DNA from 2 places in the Exiguobacterium sp. LL15 genome. Region 2 is predicted to be linked to the other one. Evidence: a T-box and tRNA genes for the amino acid it is inferred to sense, from the RefSeq annotation. Region 2 holds a T-box; the other holds one or more tRNA genes.
The links. The T-box of region 2 lies ahead of alaS (alanine--tRNA ligase). A T-box ahead of a tRNA ligase gene usually reads a tRNA of that ligase, here a tRNA-Ala.
Positions count from the first base shown of each region.

Region 1: it encodes a tRNA-Ala, which carries the amino acid that the T-box ahead of alaS (alanine--tRNA ligase) is inferred to sense. The anticodon was not compared.

Region 1 covers NZ_JANFNX010000001.1:9,104-12,532, forward strand. The annotation lists gene NOM72_RS00065 (redox-sensing transcriptional repressor Rex) at 1-359, shown strand, start outside; gene NOM72_RS00070 (twin-arginine translocase TatA/TatE family subunit) at 359-559, shown strand; gene tatC (twin-arginine translocase subunit TatC) at 567-1,346, shown strand; tRNA gene NOM72_RS00080 (tRNA-Ala) at 1,451-1,526, shown strand; gene NOM72_RS00085 (S8 family serine peptidase) at 1,747-3,429, shown strand, end outside.
Region 2 covers NZ_JANFNX010000001.1:742,140-745,568, forward strand. The annotation lists gene recD2 (SF1B family DNA helicase RecD2) at 1-1,609, shown strand, start outside; T-box leader at 1,652-1,862, shown strand; gene alaS (alanine--tRNA ligase) at 1,920-3,429, shown strand, end outside.

The sequences.
Region 1 (3,429 bases), 730 kb from region 2:
CAAATTATAACTTTTTAAAGAATAATAGTACTCGGATAGTCGTTGCGTTTGATGCGGACGAAGAGAAGGTCGGAACAACGACGCATGACGTTCCAATCTATCATGTTTCGGACATGAAAGAACAAATCGAAGCGAATCAGGTCGATGTTGCCATCTTGACGGTTCCATCCCAGTTCGCGCAGTCAGTAGCGGATGAGTTAGTCGAGTATGGTGTGACGGGCATCCTGAACTTTACGCCCGCGCGGTTGAACGTGCCAGCGAGCGTCCGGGTCCATCACATCGATTTATCGATCGAGTTGCAGTCGTTAGTTTATTTCATGAAGCATTATTCGCAATCAGCTGAAGGAGTGAAATCATAATGGAAAACCTTATCCCGTCAACTATAGCATTCATCGGACCAGGTAGCTTAGCACTAATCGGTGTCGTCGCATTAATCATCTTCGGACCGAAGAAGTTACCTGAACTTGGTCGTGCTGCGGGTCAGACATTGAAAGAGTTCAAGAGCGCAACGAACGGTATCATGGACGACGATAAAAAGGATGAACCGAAAGAGAAGTGATTGAATCATGGCGATTGATCAAGAACAAAGCGTGACGTCGCATCTGGACGAACTGCGTAAACGGATCGTCTGGTCGCTTATCATCGTCGTCGTCCTGTTCGCTGTTGCATTTCCGCTCGTCCGACCGCTCGTTCGCTTCTTGCAAGCGGACTTAAAAGAGCTCGGTATCGGTTTGAATGCCTTCAACGTCGCAGATCCTTTAATGTTGTATTTGAATCTTGCGTTCATCATCGCAATCGTGCTGGCATCGCCGTTCTGGATGTATCAACTCTGGGCATTCGTCCGCCCTGGTCTGTATGATAAGGAGCAAAAAGCGACATTGACGTATATTCCGGTCATCTTCTTTCTATTTTTGGCTGGTGTAGCCTTCTCATACTTTTGGTTGTTACCTTTCTTATTAAAAGTTTCGACTGAACTAGGGAAGGAACTCGGAATCGAACAAGTCATCGGAGTTGAGAACTACTTCAGTTTCTTAATCCGATTAACGATTCCGTTCGGTCTTCTTTTCCAATTGCCGGTCGTGACGATGTTTCTGACACGTCTTGGTCTCGTGACGCCAATTTTCATGCGAAAGAATCGGAAATATGCGTACTTTGCGCTGTTCGTCGTTGCGGCATTGATCGCACCGCCGGACGTGACGTCACACTTGATGATCTCGGTCCCATTGTTCGTTCTCTATGAAATCAGCATCTTGATTTCTGCGCGGACGTACAAAAAGGTCTTGGTCCTCGAGCAACAGGCAGAGCTTGAACGACAGGCGGATTTGATGCGTGAATTGAATAAATGAATCGTGAATTCCTTCCGATAATTTTGGAAGGGATTCTTTTTTATGAAAGCGTTATTTTTATATTGATAAAGCAGTTAGCGATGCGTATACTAAAGTTAATTCATGGGGGCTTAGCTCAGCTGGGAGAGCGTTTGGCTGGCAGCCAAAAGGTCGTCGGTTCGATCCCGATAGTCTCCACCATATTCGTACACTTCAAACTCTTGAGCATTCAAGAGTTTTTTGTTGTTTTCAAAATATGGAAATGCAATATAAAGTGTCAATAAAAACAAATAATTATATAAAACAGACAGAACTGAATTGTTTATTTCCATCTATTTCATTAAACTAAATATACAGAATTTTCGTTTAACTGTTTTGTTGGTAACATCATTATAGTTTTTTAGAAAAGGGGAAAAGAAGTATGAAGAAGGAAATCGCACTCTTGGCAGCTGTCTTGATGACATCTTCCAACTTGGTCAGTGCTCAAGGAGCACTGTCCTCGCAAGATAAGGCAAGCGGTCAAAAGCCGCACGCCCTCTCACTTAAGAAAACAGGACAGGAGAAGGTGTATAAGCAGTCTGACAAGGTCCGTGTCGTCATCGAGATGGAGCAGAAGCCGGCGATTCAAATTGCGCAGGCACAAAACAAGCGGTATAGCACATTGAGCAATGCCGAAAAAGAGTCGATTAAAGATCGCCTCGTAAGTGTCCAAAAATCAGTCAAGTCAGCGATCGCTAAAAAATCGATTCCCGTTACATATAAGGAAAGCTTCACGACCGTCATTAACGGATTCAGTGGTGAAGTCAAGTTCGGCGACATCGAAGACATCAAACAACTCGACGGAGTCAAGAGCGTACATATCGCCCATGAATACGCGCGACCGAAAGCCGATAAAGGTGCAAAACCAGATATGTTATATAGCAAAGATATGGTTAATGCAAAAGAAACATGGCAGGACTACGGCTTCAAAGGGGAAGGGACAATTGTAGCGGTCATCGATACGGGGATTGATCCGTCGCATAAAGATATGGTGTTGAGCCCAGAGACGAAGATTGATTTGACTTCTTCGAAGGTCGAGAGTGCTAAAGAAACAAAAGGACTAAAAGGTAAGTATTTCACGGAAAAAGTTCCATACGGCTATAACTACGCTGATCACGATAGCGAAATCCGTGATTTAGGTGCAGGTGCATCGATGCACGGAATGCACGTAGCGGGTACGGTCGGTGCTAATGGAGACGAAGCGAACGGTGGTATCAAAGGGGTCGCACCGGAAACACAACTCCTCGCGATGAAAGTATTCGGAAATGATCCAGGCATGCCATCGACATTCAGTGATATCTACATCAAAGCGATTGATGATGCGATCGCCCTCGGAGCGGATGTCATCAACATGAGTCTCGGTTCGACGGCATCATTCGTCAACGCAGATGATCCAGAGCAACGGGCGATCGTCAACGCGATGAACAACGGGATCTTATGTGCGATCTCTGCTGGAAACTCGGCATTCACAGGACATGGTGCAGGCAATCCGTATACAGCGAATCCTGACATCGGTGTTGTAGGATCTCCAGGGTTGATCAGCCAAGCGCTACAAGTCGCATCGCTAGAGAATACGAAATTAACGCTTGAAGGTATGGCACTGACGATTGACGGACAGGATGCTGGGTATTTGGCGTACCAAAAACAGGACTCGCCGAATCCGATTAAGGTATTCAACAAGGAGAAGCAAGACGTCATTTATGTCGGCGATGGTCAAGCATCGAACTATCAAGGAAAAGATGTCAAAGGAAAAGTTGTCTTTGTTGTGCGTAACGGCAGTTTCAATTACGGTATGATTCAAGCAGAAGCTGAGAAACAAGGAGCAGCCGGTGTCATCGTTCGTGGACGAGTCGATCATGGGGATTATGTCAGCATGGCACTTAACAATCCGACGATTCCGATGGTGACGCTCAGCATCGCGGATGGGAATGATCTTGAAGAAAAAGCGAAAGCAGGAAAAGCAATTGCTGTCACGTTCGATGGAAAAGCGGTCTCAGCAGATAACCCAGTAGCGGGCGAGATGTCTGATTTCACGTCATGGGGTGTCACACCAAATCTTGATTTC
Region 2 (3,429 bases):
CGCATCACATCTCGGACTCGTCGGATTACACCCGGAGCGCGTCGCTGCTTCGATCATGCACATATTAGAACAAGAAGCAGGAGAGGGACATGCCTTTGCGACAGTCGACTCGCTATTGCAGCGAGCACCCCGTTTGCTTGGTGAAGACCCGGGTGAACGGCTAGAACAAGCGATTGAACTGTTGCTCGCTGAAGATAAGGTCAAGCTCGAAGAAGGCTGTTTGTATTTACCGACGATCTTTTATGCCGAAGTCCGAGCGGCGAAGGAACTGGCGCGCGTCATGGCGAACGGTGCCGAACAGGAAGTCGATGTCGCGACGATCCTTGAAGCAATCGGGCATCTCGAAGAACAGTTTGGCATGGAATATGCGGCGCAACAGCGAGAAGCGATCGAGTTAGCGGTCAAAGCACCGCTGATGGTCCTGACCGGTGGACCCGGTACCGGTAAGACGACTGTTATCAAGGGAATTTTACATGCCCTGCAAGAAATTCATGATTGGCCGCTTGAGAAGAGTCGCGTCAAGACGGGAGATGTTTATCCGTACGTCCTTGTTGCACCGACCGGACGCGCCGCTAAACGTTTGTCGGAAGCAACGGACGTCCCAGCGATGACGATTCATCGTCTGTTGAAGTATGACGGAACGAATTTCCAATTAAATGAAGATCAGCCGATCACGGGGAAAGTACTGATCATCGATGAGTCGTCGATGATTGATATCTACTTGTTATCGAGTCTGCTCCGTGCTGTGCCGAACGGTATGAAAATCTTGTTCGTCGGTGACCGGGATCAATTACCATCCGTTGGTCCAGGGCAAGTGCTGGCAGACTTGATGGATACGGAAGGGATTCCCGTCGTTCGTTTGAACGTCGTCCATCGCCAAGCGGAAGATTCTTCGATTTTACGGCTCGCGCATGATTTGAAGAACCGGACGACGTCAGCTGATTTGTTATCACCACTTGCGGATCGTCGCTTTTACACCGCGTCTCCGCAAGAGACGTTACGCGGCATCTCAGCCTTCGCGGAAAAAGCACTCGCAAAAGGGTATTCGAAATTCGATGTTCAGGTTCTGGCACCGACTTACCGTGGTCAGGTGGGAATCGACGAACTGAATGTCGCCTTGCAACGCGTCTACAATCCGGAGGAACCGAAAAAACGCGAAGTCAAACAAGGCACCCGGATTTACCGGACCGGGGACAAGATTCTTCAGCTCGTCAACAATGCGGAAGAGAACGTCTACAACGGAGATATCGGCGAAATCGTCAATATTTTCTTCGCCAAAGAAAACGTCGACAAGGTGGATAAGATCATCGCCCGCTTCGACCAGACGGAAGTCGAGTACAACCGGAGTGATTGGGATCAATTCACGCATGCCTACGCGATTACGATTCACAAGGCACAAGGGTCCGAGTTCCCGATCGTCTTGATGCCGGTCTATTTCACGGGGGCATTCAAACATTCTCGAAACTTGATTTATACGGCGGTCACCCGTGCGAAGTCGAGTTTATTATTGTTCGGCGACCCACGAGCGTTTCATAAAGCGTCGCAAGAAGAGGAGCCGCGGCGCCGAACACGATTGATTGAACGACTCGGTGGGGTGACAAAGACTTGACGGATGCTGTACGATAGGTAATAATCACGATAGATGAATGGACGTAACACGTTGATGGAAGATAAGTAAAAGGAAAACTCGAGTCCAGAGAGAAGTGAATCTGCTGCAATCACTTTCTCGAGTCCCTTTGAAGCTCCTTCCGGAGTCGGGTGTAAACACCTGCGGGTCATCCCCGTTATCAGATGTTCGAGGTAAGCAATGGATTGCTTACGAACGAGGGTGGTACCACGGAAGCGATGCTTTCGTCCCTTTTCAGGGATGAAGGCATCGCTTTTTTGCGTCCAAATAAAACCAATGGGGGTAACTGTTCATGAAAGCTTTAAAACCATTAACGGGTGCACAAATCCGTCAGATGTATCTTGATTTCTTCCAAAGCAAAGGGCATGCGATCGAACCGAGTGCTTCACTCGTACCGGTCGAGGATCCATCGCTCTTGTGGATCAACTCAGGGGTTGCGACACTCAAGAAGTATTTCGATGGTCGTGTCATTCCTGATAATCCACGTATCGTCAACGCACAAAAATCAATCCGGACGAATGATATCGAAAACGTCGGGAAAACAGCACGTCACCATACGTTTTTCGAGATGCTCGGAAACTTCTCTGTCGGTGATTACTTCCGTGAAGATGCAATCAAATGGGGCTGGGAACTCTTGACGAGTGATGACTGGTACGGTCTTGACCCGGAACGTCTCTCGGTCACGATTCACCCGGAAGATGACGCAGCGCGTCAAATCTGGCTTGAACTCGGTGTACCGGCTGAGCGGATCATTCCACTTGAAGATAACTTCTGGGAAATCGGTGAAGGTCCATCTGGTCCGAACACGGAAATCTTCTTCGACCGTGGACCTGCTTTTGGAGACGATCCGAACGATTCAGAACTCTACCCAGGTGGCGAAAACGAACGCTATCTCGAGATTTGGAATATCGTCTTCAGTCAGTATAACCACGATGGACACGGCAACTACACGGAACTTCCGCGTAAAAACATCGATACAGGAATGGGACTTGAGCGGATGGCATGTGTCATGCAGGACGTGCCGACGAACTTCGATACGGATCTGTTCATGCCGATCATTCATAAGACTGAAGAAATCAGCGGTAAAATCTACCGTGATGATTCGAAACTCGATGTAGCATTCAAGGTCATCGCAGACCACATCCGTACTGTGTCATTCGCAATCGGTGACGGTGCGCTTCCTTCGAATGAAGGTCGTGGATATGTCCTTCGTCGTTTACTACGCCGTGCGGTTCGTTATGCGAAGATGCTTGGAATCGAACGTCCGTTCATGTATGAACTCGTCGATACGGTCGGGAATGTCATGGTCGACTTCTACCCACAAGTTCCAGAAAAAGCAGACTTCATCAAACGTGTCATCAAAAACGAAGAAGAACGTTTCCACGAGACACTTCATGACGGTCTTGCAATCTTGAACACGGTCGCTCAGACGGCTAAATCAAACGGTGAGCACGTCATCAGTGGCGAAGATGCGTTCCGTCTGTATGACACGTATGGTTTCCCACTCGAATTGACAGTCGAGTATGCGGAAGATCATCAGATGTCTGTTGATGAAGAAGGCTTCAAACTAGCGATGGATGCACAACGTCAGCGTGCACGTGCAGCGCGTGAAGAGAGTGGTTCGATGCAACAGCAATCGGAAGTCCTCTCGACGCTAAAAGATAAAAGTACGTTCGTCGGCTATACCGACCTTAAGGCGGATGCGAAAATCATCGCATTGTTGCATGATGGAGAACGAGTCACAGAAGTCGCTGCTGGTGAAGAAGCACAAGTCATTCTCGACATCACACCGTTCTACGCTG